Neorhizobium galegae bv. orientalis str. HAMBI 540: one gene and its partners. The protein of the gene in region 2 interacts with the protein of the main gene of each other region in a pairwise test. Links are inferred from orthologs where the notes say so. Each region holds a gene or a part of one and is shown on either strand. Other genes may lie near its edges. The genes, in order: RG540_RS28080, rpe and eno.

Region 1 (9,436 bases), on a different replicon or contig from region 2:
CGACAAACTGGCCGTAGATCTTTCCGCGCTCGGCCGTGTCGAGCGTGACGCGACCCTTGTCCAGGAGATCGTTGATGACCGGATCGTTGAAGTAGGCCGAGTTGTTAAGCCGGACCAGTTGCTGCCCACCGTAGAAGAAGTTGCTGAGCCAATCGGGGTCGGCGATGTCGCCTGCGGTGCCCGCGACAAGAAAATCATAATCGCCGGCGTTGTTCTTGGCGATGCGGCCGGACCAGTCCGGAAGATCAAGCTTCGCCTTGATGCCGATCTTGGCGAGCTCCGCCTGCACGGCGATCGCGGTATTGTTATGGAAGCCGTATTGGGCGGTCGACAACAGCCGTGCCTCGAAGCCGTTCGGATAACCCGCCTTCGCCAGCAGTGCCTTCGCCTTGGCAATGTCGTAGCTGAAATAGTTGGCCTTCTCCTTGGAATAGCCCATGTATCCTTCCGGAATAGCAATTCCGTAAATCGGCGTGCCCCGACCATTGAAGGCCGTGTTGATGACCGTGGCGCGATCGATGGCGTAAGATACGGCCTGCCGCACCTCCGGCTTGGAAAACGGCTCGAATTTGGTGTTGAACTGCAGCATCATGAACGGGCCGGTCGTGCTGGCCAGCTTCAGATTGGAATCGACCTCGATCGAGGCCGCGTCCTTCCACGGGACGTAATCGATGATGTCGACGTCGCTCGATTTCAGCGCATTCACGCGCGTATTTTCGTCGGCATAAAAGACGTAGTGGACGTCATTGAGGTGAGGCTTGCCCTGCTTGTAATATCCGTCGAACTTTTCGACGGTCAATTCGCGACCACGTTCCCAAGTAGAAAACTTGAAAGGCCCGGCGCCAATCGGCGTTGCATTGGGATCCTTGCCATGATCCCTGATCCAGGCGGCGGGCACGATGGCCGATTCCGGAAGCGCCAGGTAGTGGATGAGCGGAACGAATGGCTTGGAAAGCGTCAGCTTGACGGTCTTGGCATCGGGCGTATCGATCGCTTTGATAACACCCAGCTCGTTTCGATAAGTGGCCTTGCTGTCTGCTGCGGTGATGCGCTCGATGGACGCTTTCACATCCTGCGCGGTCACCGGTGACCCGTCGTGGAATTTCGCGTCCCGCAGCCTGAACGTATAGGTCAGTGCGTCCGTGGAGACCTCATAGGACTGCGCAAGTTCCTGCGACAGCTTTCCGTCAGCGCCATAGTTGACGAGGCCACGGTGAATGGCGAGCCGGATCGTGCGGGCCGGCGTTCCCGCGTTGATGGTGCTGTCGAGCGTGGCAGGCTCACCGGAGAGACCGAAATAGAGAGTACCGCCCTCAGCCGCCAGGGCCTGATGCGCGGAAACGCTGGATGCGAGGGCGAAGATAAGCCCGAGAACTGATTTCTTCATGCTGAACCCCTTTTTTGCTTGTGCTTGTTTATTCATCTTTTCCATGTCGGCTATTCCTCCCTGAGACGTGGATCGAGAATGTCGCGCAACCGGTCGCCCACCACGTTGATGGCGAGCACTGTCAGCGCGAGAAGAAGGGATGGCCAGATGACATACATCGGGTTCTGGCCGAGATAGCCGCGGGCGGTCCCGATCATCTGGCCCCAGGACGGCTCCGGCGGCACAATGCCGAGGCCAAGGAAGCTCAGGCCCGATTCGAGGAGAATGGCCGCGGCTACCGTCAACGTCGCCTGGACGACCAGCGGCGACAGGATGTTCGGCAGGATCGCCGTGAAGACGACACGCCGCACCGAGGCCCCCATGGCATGCTCGGCTTCCATGAACTCCTGGCGTGCCACCTGAAGCGTGGCAGAATGAGCGACACGGGCAAAGTGCGGGATATAGAGCACACCGATCACGACGGTCAGGCTGAGAACGCCGCTTTCCCAGAACCCGACCGCGAGCAACGCAAGCAGAATTGGCGGAAAGCTCAACATGATGTCGACGGCGCGCATGATCAGAAAGGACAGCCACGAACGTCCGTAGGCACCGGCAATTCCAAGGAGGCTACCGAACACGGCGGCGATCACCGTGGCGCCAAGCGCTACCATGAGGGTCGGACGGATGCCGATAAGAAGGCGGCTCAGCAGATCGCGGCCGAATTCGTCGGTTCCCAGCCAGTGGCTGGCGGAGCTGCTCTGGTTGACGGCCTGCGGGTTGAGCATGAATGGGTCGTGGGGCGCGAGCCAGCCGCCGAAGATCGCCATCAGAAGGACGATCGCCAATACGGCAAGACTTGCGACGAATGCCGGCTGACTGCGAGCGACGCCAAGGGTGCGGGAGGTCACGTGCGTTTCCTCCTGATGCGCGGGTCGAGCAGGCTATACAGCAGTTCGACCAGCAGATTGATGCAGATGAAAAGCGCAGCGATGGCAAGCATCGCGCCCTGGACCAGCGGATAGTTGCGGGCCGATACCGCGCCCACCAGCAGGGTGCTGAGCCCCGGCCAATTGAACATCGCTTCGACGAGCACCGTACCGCCCATCAGGTTGCCGAGCTGCAGCCCGATGATGGTGACGATCGGGATTGCCGCATTGCGCAGCACGTGCTGCCAGATGATGCGTCGCTCCGACATGCCCTTCGCCCGTAGCGCCCGCACGAAATCCCGTCCAAGGATTTCCAGCATCGACGAGCGCGTCATGCGTGCGATCGAGGCGGCAAGGCCGAATCCGAGTGCCAAGGCCGGGAGGGTGAGCTTGCGGAAATGCTCAAATGCGTTGCGCGAAATGTCCGTATAGCCGCTGGCAGGCAACCAACCGAGTTTCAGGCTGAAGAACAGAACCAGCATCGTGCCCAGGATGTAGACAGGCACTGAAATCCCGATCGTGGCGACGGACGTCAGGATCGTATCGCGCAGACTGCCGCGTTTGAGGGCAGCGGCAATGCCGAGCGGGACGCCGATCAGCGTCGCGATGATGATCGCCGCGAAAGCCAGTTCCAGCGTGCGCGGCAGGTTGGAAAGCACATATCGCGAAACCGGATAGCCGTTGGCGAGCGACGTCCCGAAATCAAGATGCAGCGCCTTCCACAGCCAGACGAAATACTGCGACATGACCGGCTGGTCCAGGCCAAGCTGGCTGCGCATGGAGGCAACGGCTTCAGGCGAGGGATTGCTGTCGGCGCCGAGCAATAGCAGCACCGGATCACCCGGCATGATGTACATGACCGAGAAGATCAGAGTGGCGATTACCAGCAGCTGGATAAAGGCCGTCAGCAGCTTTCGCCCAACGAGCAGCAAAGCTCCGGCAATAGAGGCGTTCATGCAACCCCCTTTCCGACACGGTCCGAACCGATGGTCGGCACCGCATCGAGCAGCATCCGGGTATAGGCTTCCTTCGGATTGGCGAAGATTGCTTTCGCCGACCCGTATTCGACGATGCGGCCCTTCTGCATGACGGCGACCGTGTCACTGATATGTTCGACCACGGAAAGGTCGTGGGAAATGAAGAGGTAGGTCAGGTCGAACTCCACCTGCAGATCCTTGAGCAGGTTGAGCACCTGCGCCTGTACGGAAACGTCGAGGGCCGAGACAGCCTCATCGCAGATCACGAGCGAAGGATTGAGTGCAAGGGCCCGGGCAATGGCAATCCGCTGTCTTTGTCCGCCAGAAAATTCATGAGGATATTTCGCCGCCGCCGCGGCCGGCAGACCGACCGCATCGAGCAGGCCCGCGACGCGGCGGCGACGCACGGACGCGGTGCCTTCCCCGAAGATGACCAACGGCGCTTCGACAAGCTCGGCGACGGTCTGGCGCGGATTGAGGGAGCCATAAGGGTTCTGGAAGACCATGGCGAGCTCACGTCGGAACGGCCGCATCTCGCCTTCCGAAAGTCTGGCGATATCTCGTCCCTTGAACAGGATTTCGCCGGCGTCGGGGCGATAGAGCCGCATGACGGCGCGCGAAAGGGTGCTTTTACCGCAACCGGATTCGCCAACCAGCCCAAGTGTCGAGCGCGGTGCGATGCTCAGGCTGACACGGTCCACAGCACGCATTTCGACCGGCACCGCAAGCGGTGCAGGCTTGATCCAGTAGGACTTGACGAGATCCCTGATCTCGAGCAGCGGCGCAACGTTCGCGTCCGATGCCGCCGCGACATTGCTCGAACGGATGCGCGGTTCGGGTCGGACGCTGAAAACGTTGCCAAGCGCGTCGCGCTCGATCACTGGCAGGCGGTCATGCTGGCCGCCGGGCGTCGGCATCGAGTCTATCAGTGCCTTGGCATAACTGCTCTTGGGATTATTGAAGAGATCGGCGGTGGTCGCCTCCTCTATCCTGTCCCCGGAATACATGACCACGACCCGGTCCGCGACTTCGTAGATAACGCCAAGGTCATGCGTGATCAGCAGGATAGCTGCCCCCACCTCCTCGTTAAGGCCGCGCAACAGGTCAAGAACCTGTTTCTGCACGGTCACGTCGAGCGCCGTGGTCGGTTCGTCGGCAATGATGATGCGGGGTTTGCAGGCGACCGCCATGGCGATCATGATGCGTTGACATTGGCCGCCGGAAAGCTCGTGCGGATAGGCACGCATGGCGCGCTCGGGATCAGGAATCCTGACCTTCTCAAGAAGTTCTATCGCCTTCTGGCGCGCCTGCGCCTTGCCAACCGTTTCGTGAAGCCGGATCGCCTCGATGATCTGGTCGCCGCAGGTGAAGATCGGGTCGAGCGATGCCATCGGATCCTGGAAGATCATCGCAATATGCCTGCCGCGCAGCTTGCGCAGTTCAACCGGTCCGAGTTGAAGCATGTCGATGCCGTCGACCAGAACCTCGCCGCTCGTGACCACCGCATTCGGCGGGAGCAAGCCCATCACCGCAAGCGAGGTGATCGTCTTGCCGCTACCGCTCTCCCCAACCAGACCGAGTATTTCGCCCGGCCCGATGGTGAAGTCGATATTGCGCACCGCGGACTTCAGTCCGTCGCGGGTCTTGAAAGCAATCGAGAGGTTCCTGACTTCCAGCATCGCGCCTCCGATCAAGCCGTGACTTGCGAGTGGATGGGTGCCGGATAGCCGAACGCGCCCTCGATCCGGCAAATCTCGGCGGCAAACTGCGAGCCCTTTTCCATCGCGGCTTGGATGGCCTGCGGCCCCACATGCTCGCCGCGCTTCCAGCCACGGGCAGCCAGCGTTAGCAGCGTCGCGGTGATGAATGCATCGCCTGCACCAAGCGTGTCGACGACATCGGTGGGTACGGGCGCAACGGACACGACGTCCTTTCCGTTATAGGCAACAGCGCCCTCTGGCCCGAGCGTTGCGAGCGCCAGGCCGCAACCATGCCCGACGGCCTCGCGCAGGACTTCCAATGCACGGTCGCGCCCGACATCGCCGGCCGACAGGGCCGCGAAATCGAGGTGCGGCGTCACCGGCGCGATCAGGTCCTCGACCTGCCAGCGATAGGAGAAATCATAGGACAGCAGACGGCTGCCACTCTTCAGCACCGCGAGATGCTGGTTGAGGTGACTGTAGCAACTCGTGTGCACCAGTGCGAAGGCGGAGAGGTAGTCGATGTCGCCTTGGCCTGGCGCGAACGGGTTTTCCCGGGCGACGCCTCCCTTGTTGGAGAACACGAATTCCCGGTTTCCGTCGACGACACGCACATCCGCATGGCCGTTTTCGCCGTCGATAATACGGCTGTGCGTTGCCGGCACGCAAAGCGCTTCAAGCGTGGCCCGAACATGCCGCGCCGCGGCATCCGTGCCGAAAGTACCCAGAAATGCCGCATCGGCTCCAAGCATCTTGGCATAGACAGCAAAGTTCAGGGCGTTTCCGCCAGGATACATCTTGCCGGTGTTGAGATAGCGGTCGACAACGTTATCGCCGAGCCCGAGCACCTTGAACGTGTTGAAAGACGTATCGGGGGTGATCATTTTTCGGCCGCCTTCTTTTCATGCAAGACATGGAGCGCGACGGAGAAACCGCCCGCGCGCGGAGGCGATGCCGTGCCGAACCGCGATGAACGCGCGCGAGGCAGAAACAGCCATGCGGGCGGGCGCCTGATCATCAGTAGTCGACCTTCCACATGTAGCGGCGAACGGACAGCGGATGTTCGCGCAATACCGACAGCGTGTGGGCAAACCAGTACCAGGTGACGCCGATCACGAAGGGCGACAGCAGGGCTGAGACGTTTTCATAGCGGCCGGCGTCGAACGTGATGATCTTGTCGGTGACGCGGCGGGTGAACTTCAGCGCGCGCTGGTCGATCTTGCGGTTTTCGCCATTGTCCATGAGGAAGACATAGGCCATCTCCGGATCGGCAACTTCGAACGGACCATGGCGAAATTCGCCCGAATGGATGTCGGATGCATCAAGCCATAACATTTCGTTGAAGATGCAGATCGAATACTGGTAATTGAGACCCGAGAGGATACCGCTGGAGAGCACGTAGTAGATGTTCTCGTCCTTGTAACGGCGGGCGAGCTCCATGCCACGCTCGCGCTCGGCATCCTTGATGTCGTGCAGCTTGGCCGGCATCGCTTCGAGGTCACGCACCAGTTGCGTACCGACCGGGTTGCCGAGGTGCTTTAGCAGGTAGGCGGCGAAAAGATAAGCGATCATCGTCTTCGGCATGCCCGGCAGCTCCTTGCTGTAGGGCAGAAGGTAGTCGCAGATCTTTGCCAGACCGCTTTCGTGGCCGGAGGTGAGCGCAACGGTAACCGCGCCGGTGGTCTTGGCCCAGCGGGCGGCAACCACGGTGTCTTCGGTCTCGCCGTTATGCGAGGTGAGAAGCACGACAGCCTTCTCGTTGACAGGCTTCGGGCGGCGCGTTTCGAACTCGGTCGAGTTGATACGCTCGATGCGCAGGTCGCAATACTTGTCGAGGATGTACTTGATCGGTTCGATGTAGGAATTCGAGCCGCCGGCGCCGACCAGATAGACGGTGTCGATTTCACGCGAAGAGAAGATGTCCTCCACCAGCTTTTCGGCCAGCGGGTTGCCGTCGCGGAAGGTCATTTCCAGGACGCCCTTCAGATAGTCACCTTCGAGGTAATTCGGGTTCGGGGCAGACTTGATCTCTTCGTCGCTTGGCGTCAGGTTTTCGAGAGCCATGATAGTTTTATTCTCCAATCAGTTCAGGACGCGCGACCGAAGCCGCCGCCGCCCGGCGTTTGCAGGAACAGGCTGTCGCCACGGTTCATGAGGATATTGGTGATCGAGATGTCGTATTCGGTCACAGTGCCGTCGGCAGTGCCGAATTTCAGCCGCGCAACCTCGCCCTGTCCGCCGCCGAAGACCCCGTCGGCTGGAGTACGCAGTCCCTCGCAGGAAGCGTTGGCGCGTATGCCATCCGTCATGGCGACGACCTCGCGGACGATGCCCATGCCGCCCGTGGTGTGCCCCTCGCCGCCCGACCCGTCGGCCAGCGCATAACGACGGACCATCAGCGGATATTCGATCTCGAGTGCCTCGGCCGGCAGGTTCGACGTGTTGGTAATGTGAACCTGAATGCCATTCATGCCGTCATGATCAAGGCTCGCGCCGGCACCGCCACCCACCGTTTCGAGATAGACGAAGCTGCCCTCGCGGGTCTTGTGCGGGCCGAAAAAGATCATCGTCGCGTTCATGTCGGCGGAAGAGGCGAATACCTTTTCCCGGGGCAGAACGTCGGCGAAGGCCTGGAAGATGGCACGGACCACGCGCTGGCAACTGGTCGAGCGGATACCGACGGCGGCGGGAAACTTCGGCCGCACCAGCGTGCCCTCCTCGGCAATGATGGAGACTGGCAACGCCATGCCTTCATTCGGCGGAAGCGACGGGTCCAGAAGCGCCTTGATGGTGTAGTAGCAGGTGGCGTCGAGGGCGGTCTTGGGAATGTTGACCGCGCCTCGCGCCTGACTGTCGGTGCCTGTGAAGTCGAAGGTGATCCCCTCGCCTTCCACTTTGATGGCGACCCGGATACGGCAGGGATCGAAACCAACGCCATCGCCGTCGATGAAGGCTTCGCCTTTGTAGATGCCGTCAGGCATTTCCTTGATGCGCTTGCGCAGCCGGCTTTCCGAATAGGCGATCAGGTCCTCGATCGCCGTCTCGACCGTGGCGATGCCGAATTGGTCGGCAAGGGCCACGAGCTTCCGCTGCCCGATTTCGTTGGTGGCTATCTGCACCTTGAGATCGAGGATGCGCTCCAGCGGATCGCGGCTGTTGGTGCTGATGAGTTTGACGATCTGCTCATCGAGCACGCCCTCGCGCGCGATCTTCAGCACGGGAATACGCAGGCCTTCGGCAAAGATGCTGGTCTGGCTCGGATCGCAGGAGCCGGGCACGCCGCCTCCGACGTCGGAATGGTGACCCAGATTGGCGGCGAAGAAGCAAAGGCGGCCTTGATAAAAGACGGGCGTGAGGATGGAGATATCCGGCGTATGCGAGCCGCCCGCCAGATAGGGATCGTTGCAGATGAACGCATCGCCCGGCTTGATGTCCTCGGGCTTGTAGTTCTCGAGTACGGCGGCTACGCCGCCCTGCAGCGACCCCAGATGCACCGGAATGTGCGATGCCTGGACGACCAGGCGCCCTCTACCATCGAACAGGCCAACGGAGCAGTCCTTGCGTTCCTTGATGTTGGTGGAGAAGGACGACCGAACGAGGCTGAGCCCCATCTCGTCTGTGATCGACATGAACCGGTTGGAGTAGACCTCCATTTCGATGGCGTCGAACTCGCGCGGGGGGTTGACGTGCTGCTGCATCACGCGCGGTCCTTCACAAAGCTGAGGATGATGTTGCCATAGGCGTCGACGACGCCGGTCTGGTCGGGAAGCACATAGGCGGTCGAGGTGAGTTCCTCGATAATGGCTGGGCCGGCGAATTTTTCCCCCTGCGGCATCAGCGCACGCTTGTAGACTGGCACAGTTTTCCAGCCGCCTTCGGGGCCGACATACACATCGCGCTCGCCAACCCTGGCATCCGCCATGGTGCCGGAAGCGCTTTCGACCGTCTGCAGCGGCCGGCCGGCGTGGCCGATCGCCTGGACACGCAGGTTGACGATCTCGACCGGATGATTGTCCAGTGCATAACCGTAGACAACGCGGTGGGCTTCGGCGAAACGAGCCGCGAAATCCTCCGCGCTCGACAGGATGCCTTCGACACGAATTTCGTGGTTCTGGCCCGCATAGCGCGCTTCGGCGACGTGCTGCAACGCGCGCTTGTCGTCGGGGATGGTCTCCGCCTCGAGCCATTCCCTGGCCCGCCTTTCAAGACCTGCGACGGCTGTCGTGATCTCGGTCCAGCCTTCGCCCCGTGCCCGCTTGATCTGAGTGGAGACGAAATCGCGGGTGACGTCGGAAAGGAGAACGCCGCGGGCGCACATGGTGCCGGGCGATTCCGGGATGATGACCGTGTCGAGACCGGTTTCGGCAGCAACCAGCGAGGCATGCAGGGGGCCTGCGCCGCCGAAGGCCATCAGCGCGAACTGCTTGAGATCGTGGCCCTTGTCCATCGACACCGCGCGAATGGCGC
Region 2 (9,510 bases):
GCGCGCACCAGCTGCACGCTGAAGCAGGTGTCGAGCACGTCGGAAGACGTCATCCCCTGGTGGATGAAGCGACTGTCCGGACCGACGAATTCGGCAAGATGGGTCAGGAAGGCGATGACGTCATGCTTGGTGACGGCCTCGATCTCGTCGATGCGCGCGACATCGAATGTGGCGCTGCCGCCCTTTTCCCAGATCGTCTCCGCTGCCGATTTCGGGATCACCCCGATCGCCGCAAGCGCATCGCAGGCATGCGCCTCGATCTCGAACCAGATGCGGAACTTGGTTTCGGGCGACCAGATGGCCACCATATCGGGCCGCGAGTAACGGGAGATCATGGGTTTGTCGTTTCCTTCACGAGTGTCGGCTGCGCTGTAGCAAGAAGCGCGGCGAAGCTCAAGTTTTTGAGAACGATCAAACGAGATCAGGGCGTCGTCTTGACCGGAACGGCGATCCAGCGTCCGTTCTGACCCTCGAAACCGGCGCTGAGGACCATGACCAACGCGACTTCGACCGGAGCACCTTCGAGCGATGAGCCGGTGACGACGCCGGCGAGCCGGTACCCGGTGACGCAGCCGCGTGAGGCGGGAATGCGCTGGTCTTCGTGGACCATGTCATCGACCGGTTTTCCGTTCCGTTCGGTGAAGCGCAGGCGCAGCGAGACCGTCTTTTCGACTATGCCCTCGCATTGCGGATCGAGAGGCTGGGGGACCTCCTCGAGAACAAGCGTATTGGCTTCTCCGACAGGAGGCAGGGCCGGCACGCTGCGATAGCGGAGCTGATGCGGGTCGGTGCCGATCTCGGTGATCGGATTGAAGGCGACGAGTTCACCCGGATGATTGGCAAGCTCGTGAGTTTCGACCATCACATCTGCGTCATTGTGGACCTGCCAGCGGGCCTTGGCGATCGTCGCCCCGTCTTCTTCCAGCCGGACCCGGAACGGCGTACCCGGCAGGTAGGTATCCTTGTTGAGGTCGAGCGCGAAGATATTGGCATAGGGAAAACCGGATCCGTCCTGGATACCGTATTCCTCGAAGGCGAAAACGGCGCCGTCGGAAGAAAAGCCGATCGGGCGGACGCTCGCGATATCGGCAGCCGATGTGGAACCGGCGAACATTATCGCCGCAAATGCCGGAACCGAAGATCGCAAGCCTGACATCATCTGCGTCCGTCCTCCGCCGCAGCTTTCAGCCGCGCGATATTCTCACGATAGGCCGCGATTCCATCGCCTTTGTAAACCGCAGATCCTGCAACAAAGACATTGGCGCCCGCAGCGGTTGCCGCGCCGATCGTCTCGGCGGTAATGCCGCCGTCGACTTCTAGCTCGATCGGCCGGCCGCCGACCATCGTCCTGGCGGCGCGGATCTTGTCGACCATCGCTGGGATGAATTTTTGGCCCCCGAAGCCGGGATTGACGCTCATGATCAGGATCAGGTCGATGTCGTCGAGAACGTTCTCGATCGCCGAGAGCGGGGTTGCCGGGTTGAGCGTGACGCCGACCTTCTTGCCGAGCGAGCGGATCGTCTGAAGCGAGCGGTGCAGGTGCGGCCCGGCTTCAGCATGGACAGTGATGCCGTCGCATCCGGCCTTGGCAAAGGCTTCGAGGTAAGGATCGGCGGGTGAGATCATCAGGTGGCAGTCGAAGAAGGCGGTCGTATACGGCCTCAGCGACTTGATCACATCAGGTCCGAACGAGATGTTCGGCACGAAATGCCCGTCCATCACGTCGAGATGGACCCATTCGGCTCCCGCTTCGACGGCATCGCAAACTTCCTGGCCGAGCTTCGAAAAATCGGCAGCGAGAATGGACGGGGCGATGCGGATCGGCAGGCGCGGGGCCAGGGTCATGGGTCGAAAATCTCCGGTTGTCGGCTGTCCCTCTAACATCGCGACGTCACGGGAACAACGTCACTCGGTCGCCGGACGCGACAGGGTGAACGTCGATCCACGCCATTCGAGCAGGCGGAACGGATTATCCTTCAGTTCATGACCGCGATCGAAGGCAATCGGGCCGATCACCGTATTGAAGGAACGGCTGCCGATCGTCTGCGCCAAAGGTTGGCCGGCCGCCGCAGTCACCGCCTGGTGAACCAGCTCGGTCGCGGCATAAGCGGGCAACATGTAGCCGGTCGCGTCGATATTTTTTGCGCGCAGGGCTGCGACGGCTGCCGCCGCGGAGGGCAGGGCGGCATAATCCGGAAGGGCAACGGCTAAAACGCCGTCGCGCAGCGGCACCGGACGGTTGGCTGCACGCAAGTTATCGCCGCCAAGCAGGGTGAGCGGAATGTTCTCCGAAGCGCCGTCGCGAGCAATGATCGCCATGTCGTTGCGGTCGCCGCCGACGAACACATGGCTTGCGCCCGCCTTGGCGAGACGACGCACCAGCGCCACCTGCTGCTCCTGACCAGGCCGGAAGGTGTCGGTGAAGATCGGCGTGATGCCCATCGGTTCGAGACGCTGGCGGATGGCGCTCGCAAGCTCGCGGCCGTAGATCGTGCCGTCCTCGACCAGCGCGATCGGCTCTGCCTTCCAGATGCTGAGAATGGTTTCCGACAGTTTCTCCGCCTCGTCGCCTTCGGCCGGTGCCATGCGGAAGAAAGGCCAGCCATTGCGCAGCGTGTCTTCCATCAGGATCTTCGAGCGGACAGAGATGGTAATGGCCGGGATCTGGGCCGCCTTCAGCAGCGGCAATGCGGTGGAAAGCGTTTCGACGCAGAGGAAGCCGATGGCGGCAGGCACTTTTGCGTCGGTGAGGTTTTTGGCAGCGGCAGCACCACCGTTCTCATCGCAACTTTCATCGATCTCGACAACGGTATCGCCGGCCGCATCCGCTGCGGCGCGCGCGCCTTGGAAGACCTGGGCGCCGAGCGGTGCGTATGGACCGGAGCGTGGCGCCACGACGCCGATCATTGCCGCCGATGCCGATCCGCATCCGAGAAACGAAGCCAGCAGTCCGGCGATGATGAAACGTCGTGCTGTCATGTTTTCCCTGGGATTCTTCTTCGAAGTGACATTTAGCCTTCTGGTCGCAGCCGTCAAAGAGAATCGGCTTTTGCAAGTAAAAAGCCGCAAGTCCGGTGGACATCAAGAGTTTTTGCCACCATATCTCGAAGAGTAATGCAGGACTGACGGCAGTCCCTGGATGCCTTTCAAGAGATGCCTTTGACGGACCAGCCTCTCCTCGATCCCGTCCACTACCGAAACGGCATGGCGCGGTACGCTGGCCATGTCCAGGTTGTGACGACGGAATTCGAAGGCGTCCGGCGCGGCGTGACGGTGACGGCAGCGTGTTCGGTCTCGGACAATCCGCCGACCGTGCTCGTCTGCCTGAACGGCAGCAACGTCAGCAATGCCATCTTCGAGAAGAGTGGCATCTTTGCTTTGAATTCGCTGGCGGCGCATCATCAGTCGCTGGCGACGGCATTTGCGGGCTTGAGCGGCGTTCCGGCGGACGAGCGATTCGCGCTCGGAGATTGGAAGACACTGATGACCGGAGCCCCGGTTCTTGCCGATGCCGTCGTCAGCTTCGATTGCCGGTTGACCGACATCAAGCGGGTTTCGACCCATTTTGTCATGTTCGGCGAAGTGAGGGCCATGCATTTCGGCGAGGCGAACCCCTCGCTCATCTATCTGGATCGCGGCTTTCGCACATTATAGAACGCCGTTTGAAAGGGTGTAGTCATGCCTGACGGAACAAAAAGCGCTCTGCCGACCTCGATTGACGAAACGATCGCGCTTTTAGGCGCCGAGGACTATCTTGCCGGGCGCTCGCTCGGCACGGTGATTTTCCTGGCGCTGAAAATGAAACGCCCGCTTTTCCTCGAAGGCGAAGCCGGGGTCGGCAAGACCGAGATCGCCAAGACGCTGGCCAAGGCCTTGAACCGGCCGCTGATCCGGCTGCAGTGTTACGAAGGCCTCGATATCTCCTCGGCAGTCTACGAATGGAACTATCCGGCCCAGATGCTGGATATCCGGCTTTCGGAGGCATCGGGCGTCAAGGATCGCTCGCGCATCGAGGCGGATCTGTTTTCCGAACGCCACCTGATCCGCCGGCCGGTGCTGCAGGCGCTTGGCCAGCCGGGTGGTCCGGCGCCGGTCTTCCTGATCGACGAGCTCGACCGTACCGACGAAGCCTTCGAAGCCTTCCTCCTGGAAGTGCTGTCCGACTTCCAGGTGACGATCCCCGAGCTGGGCACGATCAAGGCCGAGGAACCGCCGATCGTCATCATCACCACCAACCGCACCCGCGAGATCCATGACGCGCTGAAGCGGCGCTGCCTGTATCACTGGGTCGATTATCCGGATGCGGCACAGGAACTGGAGATCATCCGCCGCAAGGTGCCGCAATGCTCGGAAACCCTGTCGCGGCAGGTGGTCGCCTATGTGCAGAAGCTGCGAACGGTGGACCTCTTCAAGAACCCCGGCGTCGCCGAAACCATCGACTGGGCGACGGCGCTGACCGAGCTCGACCGGATTGCGCTTGATCCGGAAACGATCGCCGATACGCTCGGCACGCTCTTGAAATATCAGGACGATATCGCCCGCATCAAAGGCGGAGAAGGCGAACGGGTGCTTTCCGAAGTGAAGGCCGAATTTCTGGCAGCAGGGTAGGGATCATGGTGGCTGGTTTCAGCGAAGACGGAATGATCGCGCCCCCGGTTCAGGCCGGTGCTGGAGGCTTTGGCGCGGGGAGGCCCGGCGATGGGCGGCTTGCAGACAACCTCGTCTATTTCTCCCGCGTCCTGCGGCGCGCCGGGCTGAAGACCGGGCCGGCCGCTGCCGCCGACGCGATTGCCGCGGTCGACGCGATCGGCATCGGTTCGCGCGAAGAGTTCCATGCGGCGCTGTCGGCCGTTTTTGTCAAGCGCCATGAGGACCAGCCGGTGTTTGACGAGGCGTTTCGCCTGTTCTGGCGCTCCCGCGATCTGGTCGGCAAGATGATCGCGATGATGTCGCCGAAGGCTGCCGATAATCGCGAAAGGGAAAAGCAGAAGGCCGGTGCGACACGCGTCAGCGAGGCGCTGACCGCCGACCAGCCGGAGACCCCGAACCGCAAGAAACCGCCGGAGATCGAAGTCGACTCCCGCTTCACGACCTCTGCCGGCGAAATCCTCAAGCGCATGGATTTCGCCCAGATGAGCGCGGCCGAACTGGCGGAAGCCCGGCGTGAACTGGTCAAGCTCGCTCTGCCGCTGGACAAGGTGGCGACACGCCGATTCCGGTCGTTCAATCATCCGCCCAGGATCGACCCGCGCGCCACCATGCGCCAGGCGATGAAGAGCGGCGGCGATCTTATTCTGCCGCGGTTTCGCGAGCGCAAGACCGCGCCGCCACCACTCGTGGTGCTTGCCGATATTTCCGGCTCGATGAGCCAGTACACCCGGATCTTTCTGCATTTTCTGCATGCGCTGACGGAAAAGCGCACCCGGGTGCATACCTTCCTGTTCGGCACTCGGCTGACCAACGTCACCCGCCAGATGCGCCGCCGTGATCCGGACGAAGCGCTGGCCGGCTGCACGGACGCGGTGCGCGACTGGTCGGGTGGCACGCGGATCGGTGCGACGCTTGCCGAATTCAACCGGCTCTGGTCGCGCCGCGTGCTGGGGCAGGGCGCTGTCGTGCTGTTGATCACCGACGGCCTCGAGCGGGAGGGTGTCGAGGAGCTGGCGCAGGAAATGGACAGGCTGCACCGGTCCTGCCGCCGTCTGATCTGGTTGAACCCGCTGTTGCGGTTCGATGGTTTCGAGGCACGGGCGCGTGGCGTGCGCGCCATGTTGCCGCATGTGGACGAGTTTCGTGCCGTCCACAATCTGCAATCGCTGGCCGATCTGGCGATTGCATTGTCGGATGACCATACAAAGACCGCGGACCCGCGGCGTTATTTGAACATGAGGAGGGTCGCATGACTGTTTCCGAAATTCTGGACCCGCTGCTGGCCGCCGAGAGCTGGAAGCAGGCCGGCCGTGACGTGGCGATCGCAACGGTGATCGAGACCTGGGGCTCCGCGCCACGCCCGACAGGCAGCCATCTCGTCATCGATGGCGAGGGTAATTTCGAAGGCTCCGTCTCCGGCGGCTGCGTCGAAGGCGCTGTTATCACGGAGGCGCTTGACGTCATCGAGAGCGGCGCCCCGAAAATGCTGGAGTTCGGCGTTGCCGACGAGACCGCATGGCGGGTCGGCCTGTCCTGCGGCGGCCGGATCCGCGTCTATGTGGAAAGGCTCGGCTGATGCAGCTCGAAGCACTGACGAAGCTCAACGCCGCCCGGCGTTCGCGCAGGGCTGCCGTGGTTGTAACCGACCTCGCCGGCGACCACGTGCAGGTCATCCTGGAGGGCGAACCCGTATTCGGTTTGCTCGGGGAGGAAACCGCAAAAGTGTTTCGCAGCGGCAAGGCGGGGACGGTCGAGGTCGAAGGCCGGTCGCTGTTCCTCAACGTGCACCTGCCGCCGCCGCGCATCGTGGTGATCGGCGCCGTGCATATCAGCCAGGCGCTCGCCCGGCTGGCCCCGGTCGCCGGATATGACCTGACGATCATCGATCCGCGGACGGCTTTTGCGACCGAGGAACGTTTCGAGGGGGTCGATCTGATCGCCGACTGGCCGGAAGACGTGTTGAAGGACCGCCCGCTCGACGCCTATACGGCACTGGCGGCCGTTACCCATGATCCGAAGATCGATGATTTCCCGCTCTCCGAAGCGCTGCGGGTTGGGTGCTTTTACGTCGGCGCGCTCGGCAGCCGGAAAACCCATGCGAAGCGGGTGGAGCGGCTGAAGGAAATGGGCCGCAGCGACAACGAGATCAGCCGCATCGCCGCGCCGATCGGCCTCGACATAGGGGCCGCGAGCCCAGCCGAGATCGCACTCGCCACGCTTGCCCAGATCGTCCAGGCGTTCCGCCGACGTGATCTCATCACTGCTGGGTGACGCCATGAGATACGGGACGTTCGAACTCGACGAGGCGGAAGGCGTAGTGCTTGCGCACAGTATCAGACTGCCGGCCGGCCGCATCTCGAAAGGGCACATGCTGTCGCGGGAGGACATCGCCCGGCTTTCGGTAGAAGGCATCAGATCCGTCGTCGCGGTGCAGCTCGATCCGGGCGACATGCTGGAGGACGACGCGGCCCAGGCGATTGCAGATGCGATTGCGCCGGATAATCTCCGTTTCTCAGAGGCGACCACGGGTCGCGTCAACATCTATGCCAAGGTGGATGGCCTTTTTGTCGCCGACAAGAGGGTGATCGACGCACTGAACCGCATCGATCCGGCAATCACGCTTGCTTGTCTTGCCGACCATGTAGCGGTGCGTGCCGGCGACATGGCGGCGACCGTCAAGATCATCCCGCTCGCTGTCGGCGGCGCGAAAGTCGCTGAAGCCGTGGCGCTGCTGGCAGAATCGGTCGCCTTCGAGGTGAAAGCCTTCAGTCCCCGCGCGGTGACCCTGGTCGCGACCGAGCTTCCTTCGCTGAAAGTATCGGTCATGGATCGCACCGCCAAGCTGCTGGAGCAGAGGCTTGCGCCATCTGGTAGCCGGCTAATAAAAGAGATCCGCATTCCCCATTCCGCCGAACGCCTTACCGAGGTTCTTCAGCAGCTTCGGCCGGGGGAAACTAATGAGCCGGCTATGATTATCGTCTTCGGAGCCTCGGCTGTGGCCGATCGCGACGACGTCATTCCCGCCGCCATCCGCCGCGCGGGCGGAGAGGTCGATCAGGTCGGCATGCCCGTCGACCCCGGCAATCTCTTGGTTCTCGGGCGGATCGGCAATGTCCCGGTGCTGGGTGCGCCGGGTTGTGCGCGTTCGCCGAAGGAAAACGGTTTCGACTGGGTCCTGAACCGGCTGATGGCCGGTGAGACGCCCACTTCCTTCGATATCACCGGCATGGGCGTCGGGGGGCTGCTGATGGAAATTCCGACCCGGCCCCGCCCGCGCGATGCGGCGCCGGAAAAGGCGGCGGCACTGTCGGTCGGTGCCTTGATGCTCGCTGCCGGCCAGGCGCGGCGCATGGGCAAGGACGGGCCGCACAAGCTGCTTGCCGAATTCGAGGGCATTCCACTCGTCCGCCGCACCGCTGGCATGCTGCTGTCGTCGCAGGCCTCGCCCGTCGTCGCCGTAACCGGTCATCGGCGCGACGAGATCGAGATAGCGCTGTCCGGCCTCGACATCGGTTCTCACTTCAATCCGGACTATGCCTCCGGCATGGCAAGCTCGCTGGTTGCCGGTTTCTCAAGTTCGGAACTGGCGCAGAAAGACGGCATTCTGGTCATGCTGGCCGACATGCCGGGCGTCACGACGGAGCATCTGAACATGCTGATCGCCGCCTTCCGGCAGGCCGGCGGCGGGGTCGTGGTCCGTTCGGTCTCGGACGGAAAACGCGGCAACCCGATCATTCTGCCGCGGATCGCTTTCGATGCCGTGTTGAGGCTGGAAGGCGATGTCGGAGCTCGGGGGATCATCGAAAACTCCGGACTTTCGGTGATCGACGTGGATATAGGTCCCGCCGCGCATCTGGACGTCGATACGCCGGAGGCGGTGACGGCCGCCGGCGGGATTTTGAAAAGGTAGGCGAATGGACAATTCCGACATCGAGGAAATGTTTGAGGGGCTCGGCCCGGTCTCGATCCGCCGCATGTTCGGCGGCAAGGGCATCTATCACGATGGATTGATCGTCGCGATCGACCTGCGCGGCGAGATCATGCTGAAGGCCGATGCGGTGAGCTCACCGGAGTTCGAAGGCGCTGGTGCCAGGCAATGGTTTTATGAGGGAAAGAAGGGCAAAACCGTGCTGATGCCCTATTGGACCGTGCCGGAAGAAGCCTTCGACGATCCCGACGAGATGCGCAAATGGGTGCGGTTGGCTTTCGAGGCCGCGGTGCGCGCCAACGCCAAATCCTGAACTTCGATCCTGAGTGCTAGATTTCGCATCTTGCTCGACAGGGTGCGAAGCGCATACCGTCCACCGCATAGTGAGGGACGTCGGCCGCCGAATCTCTCGGTAAGCTTGCATCCGGAAATTCTGTCAAAATGATTTCATCAAGTCGACCGCTTCGGTTCTCCGGAGCGGTTTTCGTTTGCACTCATTTTGGGAGATATGAAAAGGCCCTGGCAGAAAAGGCCGAAAGCGGCTGAGGCGGGTTATGAGGATCGAACCAGCCGATGTCCGACAATTTATCTGGCTCCGTGAGCGAAGGCTCACCCGCAAAATCGCGGGTTATGTAGATCAGCGAGACCCAGTGTTGCCCATCGGCCTCGATGATCTCTTCGGCCGTACAAAGAAGCTCAACCCTGCCGATTTTCAGGCCGGTCTCTTCTTCCGCCTCGCGGCGGGCGGCTTGCGAGGAAGGCTCCATCGGATCGACCTTGCCGCCGACAATGTTCCAGAAGCCCGCTTCCGGCGCCTTCAGGCGACGGCAAAGCAGAACCTTGCCGTCGTCGCGCAGGATCACAAGCCCGGCGCCGACGCCCGGGAAATCAATGCCGGGTCTGGGCACGGAAGTTTTAAGCCTTGCCGCCGT
Region 3 (9,350 bases), 160 kb from region 2 along the record:
CGCCCATGATCATGAAGGTGGCGTGCTTCTTGTCCCAGCACTCGCCGATATTGGGGCAGCCCGCTTCCTCGCAGACCGTCACCAGCTTGTTTTCCTTCACGATCGCGCGGGTTTCTTGGTAGCCCTTGGAGACCGGCGCCCGGACGCGTATCCATTCGGGCTTGCGCATGACTTCCTGATCCGGCCGGTGGGCCTTTTCCGGATGACGGACGCGCTTTTCATCGCCGGATGCGATCGTGTCGAGAATGGTGACCATAAGAACCTGCTTTCAACCGCCTGTATCGCGGGGTTCGTCAGCGCCTGACGAGTTTGGCAAGAAATAGCAAAATGCAGGAGCCGATGAAACCTGCAACCAGGTAACCCAGCCATCCGTCTGCAACATGGATGTTGAACCAGTTGAAGATGCCGTTGGCCAGCACCGCGCCGACGATACCGATGACGATGTTCATGAAAATGCCGAAACGGACGTCCATCAGCTTGCCGGCGAGCCAACCCGCCAGGCCGCCGATGATGATCGCCGCAATCCAACCTACCTGCATGCTACGCTCCCGTTCCAGAGACACTCATATGGGCGGCGCCCGGCCGTGGAACAATCCCCGGCAGGGCGATCTCGTCAGGCATTCAGCGCCCGGCCGTAGGCGTCGAGCACGCTTTCCTTCATCGTCTCGGAAATGGTCGGATGCGGGAAGATGGTGTGCATCAGTTCCTCTTCCGTCGTCTCCAGGTTCATGGCGACGACGAAGCCCTGGATCAGTTCGGTGACTTCGGCGCCAACCATGTGGGCGCCGATCAGTTCGCCGGTCTTTTTGTCGAAGATGGTCTTGACGAGGCCCTGGTCCTCGCCGAGCGCGATCGCCTTGCCGTTGGCGACGAACGGGAAGCGGCCGACGCGGATGTCGCGGCCTTCGGCCTTGGCCTTGGCTTCGGTGAGGCCGACGGAGGCGACCTGAGGGTTGCAATAGGTGCAGCCCGGGATCTTCAGCTTGTCCATCGGATGGACATTCGGCAGGCCGGCGATCTTTTCGACGCAGATGACCGCTTCGTGCTCGGCCTTGTGGGCGAGCAGCGGCGGACCGGCGACGTCGCCGATCGCATAGAGGCCGGGCACGTTGGTCTTGCCGTAGCCGTCGATGACGAGGAAGCCGCGGTCGGTCTTCACGCCGAGCGCCTCGAGGCCGATGCCTTCGATATTGGCCTGGACGCCGACGGCCGAGATCATCCGGTCGGCGGTGATCTCCTGCGTCTTGCCGTCCTTCAGCTCGATCGTCGCGGTGACCGAGTTGGCGCCCTTCACGACCTTGGCAACCTTGGCTTCAAGCAGGATCTTCATGCCCTGGCGCTCGAACTGCTTCTTGGCAAGCGCCGAGATGTCCGCGTCCTCGACTGGCATGACCTGGCTCATGATCTCGACGACGGTGACCTCGACGCCCATGGTGCGATAGAAGCTCGCGAATTCGATGCCGATGGCGCCCGAGCCCATGACCAGCAGCGACTTCGGCATCTCTTCCGGCTTCATCGCCTCGAAATAGGTCCAGATCAGCTTGCCATCCGGCTCGATGCCGGGCAGCGCGCGCGGACGGGCACCTGTCGCAATGATGATGTGTTTGGCGGTGTAGGTGCCCTCGCCGAGCGTATTCTTCGGGATCGGGCCGATCGGCTCGACCGGTTTCTTGGTGGTCTTGGAAACGACGATCTCGCCGGGCTTGGTAAGCTTCGCCTCACCCCAGATGATGTCGACCTTGTTCTTCTTGAACAGGAAACCGACGCCGTTGTTCATGCGGTGGGCGATGCCGCGCGAGCGGTCGACGATCGCCTTGACGTCCGGCTTGATCGTGCCTTCCAGCGTCAGGCCGTAGTCCTTCGCATGGGTCGCGGTGTGCATCACGTCGGCCGAGCGCAGAAGCGCCTTGGTCGGAATGCAGCCCCAGTTGGAGCAGATGCCGGCGAGGTGCTCGCGCTCGACGACGGCGACTTTCAGCCCGAGCTGGGATGCCCGGATGGCGGCGATATAACCGCCGGGACCGGAACCGATGACGATGACGTCGTAGGATTGAGCCATTGCTTTCCTGCCTTCTCATTGGGGGGCCAGCTCCAAGCGGCCCGCCTCGGGAAATCTTGTTCTAGATACCCAGCATCATCCGGACGATCGGCTCAAGGCCGCGTCCGATCGCGCGGGTATTTTCTGCATCGAGATGCACGCCGTCGATCGGCGTCGTTTTCGCCACCGATCCCGCATCGAAGAAACCGCAGCCGAGGTCGTCGGCGAGGTCCCGATAAAGCGAGGCGAGCATGGAAGACTGCTCGACGCCGCCCTTGAAGATCGCCGAAAAAATCGGGTCGGCGGTCTCGCAGAGCGGCGGCGGCGAAACGATCAGGATATCCGGCGCGTCGTAGTCGAACGAATATTCGTGGTGACGGATCAGCCCCACCAGACGCTGAATGCCGGCACGCGCCGCATGGGCAGTGCCGGCGATCATCGGCTTCATGTCGTTGGTGCCGAGCATGATGATCACCAGATCGAGCGGCATGTGGGTATGCAGCACAGTCGGCAGGTTCGTGACGCCGTTGCGGTCGCAGTCGGCAAGGTGATCGGCGTAACCCGTCGTGCGGCCGTTCAGCCCCTCGGCGATGACGGTGACGTCGGAACCGAGCGCAGCTCCGAGGACGCTCGACCAACGGTCCTCGAACGCATGCCGGCCCGGTCCTTCAGGATCGAAACCCCAGGTGAGCGAGTCGCCGAAGCACAGAACGGTTTTCATGGATATGTCTCCGCTTCCCCTCCCTTGCGGATACCTCTCCGCAAGGGCGAGAGAAAACCGTTTACACCAGCATCGCCATCGGGTTTTCGATGTAGCGCTTGAAGGCGGACGCGAGTTCCGCACCGAGCGCGCCGTCGATGACACGGTGGTCGAAGGCGAAGGTTGCGGTCATCACCGTGCCCACCTTGATTTCGCCGTTCTTGACGATCGGCTTCTCGACGCCTGCGCCGATCGAGACGATCGAGGCCTGCGGCAGGTTGACGATCGAGGTGAAGTTGGAGACGCCGAACATGCCGAGGTTGGACACGGAGGTCGTGCCGCCCTGGTACTCTTCCGGCTTCAGCTTCTTGTCGCGGGCGCGTCTCGCAAGATCCTTCACCTCGTTGGAGATGACGGACAGCGTCTTCGTTTCTGCCTTGCGCACGATCGGGGTGATCAGGCCGTCGGGGATGGATACGGCCACGCCGACGTCTGCATGTTTGTGCAGCACGCGGGCCGTCGAGGTCCAGGAAGCATTCGCCATCGGGACATCGCGCAAAGCGAGCGCCATCGCCTTGATGATGAAGTCGTTGACCGACAGCTTGAAGGCGGGAACATCGCCCTTGTCGGTCTTCTTCATCGGCGAAGACTTGTTGATCTCGGCACGCAGTTTCATCAGCGCATCGAGCTCGCAATCCATCGAGACGAAGTAGGAGGGAACCGTCTGGCTCGACTCGGTAAGGCGCGAGGCGATCGTCTTGCGCATGCCGTCATGCGGCAGAAGCTCGTACGAACCCTCGGGGAAAAGCTTCAGGACGGTATCGTCTGCCGGACCCTTGGCGATCGCCGGAGCCGGTGCGCCGGCAGTTTGCTGAGCAGCAGCCGGAGTAGCCTTTGCGCCGCCGGAGGCAACTGCCTTTTCGATATCGGCCTTGACGACACGGCCGTGCGGGCCGGAGCCGGAAACGGCCGAAAGATCGAGGCCGGCTTCCTTTGCGAGGCGACGGGCGAGTGGAGACGAGAAGGTCTTTGCGCCGGACGACGATGCCGGAGCAGCAGCCGGAGCCGGTGTCGCGACAGCAGGCGCCGGTTCGGACGCCTTCGGAGCCGGAGCGGCTTCCGCCTTCGGAGCGGGTGCAGCCTCGGCCTTCGGAGCCGGAGATGCACCACCGCCCGAAGAGGCGGCAGCCGAGACATCCTCGCCGTCGGCGGCAAGAATGGCGATCAGGGCATTGACCTTGACGCCTTCGGTACCGGCCGCAACGACGAGCTTGGCAACTGTGCCCTCATCGACGGATTCGACTTCCATGGTCGCCTTGTCGGTCTCGATCTCGGCGAGCACGTCGCCCGACTTGACCTTGTCGCCTTCCTTGACCAACCACTTGGAAAGATTGCCCTCTTCCATGGTCGGGGAAAGGGCAGGCATGGTGATGTTGATCGGCATCGAAACATCCTCCCCTTATTTGTAGCAGACGGTTTTCACCGCCTGGACGACTTCGCCGACATTCGGCAGCGCCAGCTTTTCGAGATTGGCCGCATAAGGCATCGGAACGTCCTTGCCGGCGATCGTCAGGATCGGCGCGTCGAGATAATCGAAGGCCTGCTGCATGACGCGGGTGGCGATTTCGGTGCCGACCGACGACTGCGGATACCCTTCCTCGACGGTGACTAGGCGGCCGGTCTTCTTGACCGATTCGATGACAGTCGGCAGATCCATCGGACGGATGGTGCGAAGGTCGATCAGTTCGACGTCGATGCCTTCCTTTTCCAACTCGGCGATTGCCTTGAGGGAATAGGTCATGCCGATGCCGAAGGACACGATGGTAACGTCCTTGCCCTTTTTGTGGATGCGGGCCTTGCCGATCGGCAGGACGAAATCGTCGAGCTTCGGCACCTCGAACTGGTGGCCGTAGAGGATTTCGTTTTCGAGGAAGATAACCGGGTTCGGATCGCGGATGGCCGCTTTCAGGAGACCCTTCGCGTCGGCTGCGGTGTACGGCATGACGACCTTGAGACCCGGGATCTGGCTATACCATGCGGCATAATCCTGGCTGTGCTGGGCGCCGACGCGGGCGGCGGCACCGTTCGGGCCGCGGAACACGATCGGCGCACCCATCTGGCCACCCGACATGTAGAGCGTCTTGGCGGCCGAGTTGATGATCTGGTCGATCGCCTGCATGGCGAAGTTGAAGGTCATGAACTCGACGATCGGCTTCAGGCCCGCCATTGCGGCACCGACGCCGACGCCGGCAAAGCCGTGTTCGGTGATCGGGGTATCGACGACGCGGCGAGCACCGAATTCCTGCAGCAACCCTTGGGTGATCTTGTAGGCGCCCTGGTATTCGGCGACTTCCTCACCCATGACGAAGACGTTCTCGTCGCGGCGCATTTCTTCGGCCATCGCGTCGCGCAGTGCTTCGCGAACGGTGGTCATGACCATTTCGGTGCCGGCCGGAATATCCGGGTCGGCAGCGGCCTCGACCTTCGGCTGGGCCGGGACCGAGGCGGCAGCAGGCGTCTCTTCCGTTGCTTCGCGGGCCTTGCCGCCTGCGGCGTCGGACGTTGCAGCCGGCGTATCCGCGTCAGCCTTCGGGGCTTCTTTGGCAGGAGCCGAAGACCCGATCGAATCAACGCTCTCGCCATCTTGCAGGAGCACGGCGATCTTGGTGTTGACCTTGACGTTTTCGGTGCCGGCCTCGATCAGCAGCTTGCCGATCACGCCTTCATCGACGGCTTCCACTTCCATGGTCGCCTTGTCGGTCTCGATTTCGGCGATCACGTCGCCGGAGGTGACCTTGTCACCCTCTTTTTTCAGCCACTTGCTGAGCGTGCCTTCCTCCATGGTCGGAGAAAGGGCGGGCATCAGGATATCGATTGGCATTGGGTTCCCTCCCCGCGATCAGAGCAGAATGTCGGTGTAGAGCTCGGACGGATCCGGCTCCGGATCGGCCTGGGCGAAATCGGCGCTATCCGAAACGACGTCGCGGATATCCTTGTCGATCGCTTTCAGCTCGTCCTCGGTGGCCCAGCCCTTTTCGATCAGGCGCAGGCGCACCTGCTCGATCGGGTCGTGCTCGGAACGCATCTTCTGCACCTCGTCCTTGGAGCGATATTTCGCCGGGTCGGACATGGAGTGGCCGCGATAACGGTAGGTGAGCATTTCGAGAATGATCGGGCCCTTGCCGGAGCGGCAGTGCTCGAGCGCCTCGTCGCCGGCGGCCTTCACGGCGCGAACGTCCATGCCGTCGACCTGGATGCCCGGAATACCGAAGCCGGAACCACGCAGCGAGTAGTTCGACTGCGCCGTCGCACGGGCCGTCGAGGTGCCCATCGCATAACGGTTGTTCTCGACGATATAGACGATCGGCAGCTTCCAGAGGGCCGCCATGTTGAAGCTCTCGTAGACCTGGCCCTGGTTGGCCGCGCCATCGCCGAAATAGGCGACCGAGACGCTGTCATTACCACGATACCTGTTGGCGAAGGCGAGACCGGTTCCGAGCGAAACCTGGGCGCCGACGATGCCGTGGCCGCCGTAGAAATTCTTTTCCTTGGAGAACATGTGCATCGAGCCGCCCTTCCCTCGGGAATAGCCGCCCTTGCGTCCGGTGAGCTCGGCCATGACGCCACGCGCGCTCATGCCGGTTGCCAGCATATGCCCATGGTCGCGATAGGCGGTAATAACCTGGTCACCCTCCTGCTGCGCCATCTGCATGCCGACGACGACAGCTTCCTGGCCGATATAGAGGTGACAGAAACCACCGATGAAGCCCATGCCGTAGAGCTGGCCGGCCTTTTCCTCGAAACGGCGGATCATCAGCATCTCACGATAGGCGTGAAGATCCTGATCCTTGCCGAAATCCGGGGTGTTCTTACCCGTAAACTCCTTGGCGGAGGATTTCGAGGCTGATTTGATTGCAGACTTTGCCGCTGGTTTGCGGCCGGATACAGACGCGGTTTTTGTCGGCGCCATTCATCCCTCCCTTTGAGTTCTGCGTTGAGAGCGAGATTACGCCCTGACGTGTATCGCCAGATTCCCACTCTGGTGTCGGGCCGTACCATAGGCAAGAAAAGCTGCCCCAGCAATGCCATAAACGCATGGCTCACATTCCGCGCAACACGATGAAAAGGTTACAGAAATATGAAATTAACTGGATTTCGGTTAATTTAGAAGTAGTTGTTGAAGATGACGATTTCGTCGCCGCGCGAGACATTCAGCTGATAACGGGCGATCTCGTCCAGCATATCCTTGTCAAGCGAACCATCGCTCATCAGCTGAACCTGCCGCTCCAGCGTCTCGCGCCGTGCGGTCAACTTTGCGAGCTCGCCTGCACGCGCCTGCCGCTGACGTTCGAATTCCTCCGTGGCGATCAAGCCGAGATCGCCGTGGATGGAATGATAGCCGAAGTAGCAAAGAAACGCGACTGTGATGGCGGGAAGAACAAAACGGCCGAATTTTCTTTTCTTATGATGCTTTGTCCACATACCGCTCTAACGCCTTGCCACGCTTACGGGATCTCAAATCGATCCGAAACAGAGCTTCAAATTCGCAGAACTTGCTTAAGCAATCGTTGACCAGAATCGAGTCCGAAAAAAGCCCGCGTCTTTCGGCGCGGGCTTCCATGAAAATGTCGAACCTAGGAGGCTGTCAGGCCTTCAGGACGCTGCGGCCGGCATAAACGGCCTGCGGACCGAGCATTTCCTCGATGCGGATAAGCTGGTTGTACTTGGCAAGCCGGTCGGAGCGCGACAGCGAGCCGGTCTTGATCTGTCCGCAATTGGTGGCGACGGCGAGGTCGGCGATCGTCGAGTCTTCGGTTTCGCCCGAGCGGTGCGACATGACGGCGGTGTAGGCCGCCTTGTGGGCAGTCTCGACGGCATCGAGCGTTTCCGACAGCGAGCCGATCTGATTGACCTTGACGAGGATCGAATTGGCGACGCCCTGCCTGATGCCATCGCGCAGGCGCGACGAGTTGGTGACGAACAAATCGTCGCCGACGAGCTGGCACTTGGCGCCGATCTTGTCGGTCAGGTACTTCCAGCCGGCCCAATCGTCTTCGGCCATGCCGTCTTCAATCGAAATGATCGGATATTTGGCTGCAAGCTCGGCGAGGTAATCGGCCATGGCTTCCGGCTCGAGCGTGCGGCCCTCGCCTTCCATCTCGTACTTGCCGTTCTTGAAGAACTCGGTCGAGGCGCAGTCGAGCGCCAGGCAGACGTCGTCGCCTGGGGTGTAGCCGGCCTTCTCGACCGACTTCATGATGAAATCGAGGGCTTCCGGAGCGCTCTTCAGGCCCGGTGCGAAACCGCCTTCGTCGCCGACATTGGTGTTGTGGCCCTGGGCCGCCAGTTCCTTCCGCAGGACGTGGAAGATCTCCGAGCCCATGCGCACGGCGTCCTTCAGCGTGTCGGCGCCGACCGGCATGATCATGAATTCCTGGAAGTCGATCGGATTGTCGGCATGAGCGCCGCCGTTGATGATGTTCATCATCGGAACCGGCAGGACATGCGCATTCGGACCGCCGACATAACGGTAGAGCGGCAGGCCCGAGGTCTCGGCGGCAGCCTTTGCAACGGCGAGCGAGACGCCGAGGATGGCATTGGCGCCGAGGCGCGACTTGTTCGGCGTGCCGTCGAGCGCAATCATGGTCTTGTCGATATGGATCTGGCTCTCTGCATCGAAACCGCCGATCGCATCGAAGATCTCGGTGTTGACGGCTTCGACCGCCTTTTCGACGCCCTTGCCGTGATAGCGCTTGCCGCCGTCACGCAGCTCGACGGCTTCATGTGCGCCGGTGGAGGCGCCCGACGGAACGGCCGCACGGCCCATCGAACCGTCTTCCAGATAGACATCCACCTCAACGGTCGGATTGCCGCGGCTGTCGAGAATTTCGCGGGCGATGATATCGGTGATGGCGGTCAAGGGTCTCTCCCTGGGTTTGGACTTGACGTCACGAGGTCACTGAAAATGTCTCATAATCAATGACACGAAAATTACAATCGAAGCAGTTTGCGTGCTTTTTGTGGGCGCGCTCAGGCCGCCTTGGCGACGGCGTCGAGGGCGAGCAGCTTTTCGAGGAGCTGCGGCATGTTCTTCAGATGCACCATGTTCGGGCCATCCGACGGAGCGTTGTCCGGATCCTCGTGAGTTTCGATGAACAAGCCCGCAATGCCGACGGCAACCGCTGCCCGTGCAAGGACCGGCACCATGCTGCGGTCTCCTCCGGTGGAGCCTCCCTGCCCGCCAGGCTGCTGCACAGAATGCGTCGCATCGAAGATCACCGGTGCGCCCATGGACGCCATGATCGGCAATGAACGCATGTCGGAAACGAGTGTGTTGTAGCCGAAGGACGCGCCGCGTTCGCACAGCAATACGTTGGGATTGCCGCTCGCGGTGATTTTGCCGAGTACGTTCTTCATATCCCAGGGCGCCAGGAACTGGCCCTTCTTAACGTTGATGACGCGGCCGGTCTTGGCAGCGGCGACAAGCAGGTCCGTCTGGCGTGACAGGAAAGCCGGGATCTGCAGGATGTCCACCGTCTTTGCGACGACAGCGCATTGTTCTTCCGTATGAATGTCGGTCAGAACCGGAAAGCCGAACTCCTGCTTCAGGTC

What was found.
Region 1: the proteins of rpe (region 2) and RG540_RS28080 interact in binary tests that used the Escherichia coli proteins (3 or more experiments, as listed by UniProt). The link is inferred for Neorhizobium galegae bv. orientalis str. HAMBI 540 from one-to-one orthologs.
Region 3: the proteins of rpe (region 2) and eno interact in binary tests that used the Escherichia coli proteins (3 or more experiments, as listed by UniProt). The link is inferred for Neorhizobium galegae bv. orientalis str. HAMBI 540 from one-to-one orthologs.

The regions. Positions count from the first base shown.
Region 1 is NZ_HG938354.1:1,148,956-1,158,391, forward strand. Bases 3,907-6,821 are described here. They hold RG540_RS28080 (fructoselysine 6-kinase), read right to left. Parts: upstream 5,854-6,821; coding sequence 4,960-5,853; downstream 3,907-4,959. Other genes in these bases: RG540_RS28075 (ABC transporter ATP-binding protein), read right to left, coding at 3,907-4,948; RG540_RS28085 (SIS domain-containing protein), read right to left, coding at 5,987-6,821. In the rest of the region: RG540_RS28060 (ABC transporter substrate-binding protein), read right to left, coding at 1-1,387; RG540_RS28065 (ABC transporter permease), read right to left, coding at 1,438-2,274; RG540_RS28070 (ABC transporter permease), read right to left, coding at 2,271-3,248; more of RG540_RS28075, read right to left, coding at 3,245-3,906; more of RG540_RS28085, read right to left, coding at 6,822-7,033; RG540_RS28090 (hydantoinase B/oxoprolinase family protein), read right to left, coding at 7,057-8,667; RG540_RS28095 (hydantoinase/oxoprolinase family protein), read right to left, coding at 8,667-9,436. UniProt on the Escherichia coli protein: Catalyzes the ATP-dependent phosphorylation of fructoselysine to fructoselysine 6-phosphate. Functions in a fructoselysine degradation pathway that allows E.coli to grow on fructoselysine or psicoselysine.
Region 2 is NZ_HG938353.1:1,689,800-1,699,309, forward strand. Bases 1-2,989 are described here. They hold rpe (ribulose-phosphate 3-epimerase), read right to left. Parts: upstream 1,846-2,989; coding sequence 1,156-1,845; downstream 1-1,155. Other genes in these bases: purB (adenylosuccinate lyase), read right to left, coding at 1-335; RG540_RS08620 (DUF2259 domain-containing protein), read right to left, coding at 422-1,159; RG540_RS08630 (branched-chain amino acid ABC transporter substrate-binding protein), read right to left, coding at 1,906-2,979. Also shown: RG540_RS08635 (flavin reductase), read left to right, coding at 3,154-3,654; RG540_RS08640 (AAA family ATPase), read left to right, coding at 3,679-4,608; RG540_RS08645 (vWA domain-containing protein), read left to right, coding at 4,641-5,903; RG540_RS08650 (XdhC family protein), read left to right, coding at 5,900-6,226; RG540_RS08655 (XdhC family protein), read left to right, coding at 6,226-6,921; RG540_RS08660 (NTP transferase domain-containing protein), read left to right, coding at 6,926-8,560; RG540_RS08665 (TfoX/Sxy family protein), read left to right, coding at 8,565-8,891; RG540_RS08670 (NUDIX domain-containing protein), read right to left, coding at 9,073-9,486; RG540_RS08675 (DEAD/DEAH box helicase), read right to left, coding at 9,494-9,510. UniProt on the Escherichia coli protein: Catalyzes the reversible epimerization of D-ribulose 5-phosphate to D-xylulose 5-phosphate.
Region 3 is NZ_HG938353.1:1,533,126-1,542,475, reverse strand. Bases 6,522-9,350 are described here. They hold eno (phosphopyruvate hydratase), read right to left. Parts: upstream 8,659-9,350; coding sequence 7,384-8,658; downstream 6,522-7,383. Other genes in these bases: kdsA (3-deoxy-8-phosphooctulonate synthase), read right to left, coding at 8,769-9,350; RG540_RS07870 (FtsB family cell division protein), read right to left, coding at 6,903-7,220; pdhA (pyruvate dehydrogenase (acetyl-transferring) E1 component subunit alpha), read right to left, coding at 6,522-6,708. Outside these bases: lipA (lipoyl synthase), read right to left, coding at 1-256; RG540_RS07900 (GlsB/YeaQ/YmgE family stress response membrane protein), read right to left, coding at 294-539; lpdA (dihydrolipoyl dehydrogenase), read right to left, coding at 614-2,059; RG540_RS07890 (SGNH/GDSL hydrolase family protein), read right to left, coding at 2,121-2,759; RG540_RS07885 (pyruvate dehydrogenase complex dihydrolipoamide acetyltransferase), read right to left, coding at 2,821-4,182; RG540_RS07880 (pyruvate dehydrogenase complex E1 component subunit beta), read right to left, coding at 4,198-5,619; more of pdhA, read right to left, coding at 5,638-6,521. UniProt on the Escherichia coli protein: Catalyzes the reversible conversion of 2-phosphoglycerate (2-PG) into phosphoenolpyruvate (PEP). It is essential for the degradation of carbohydrates via glycolysis.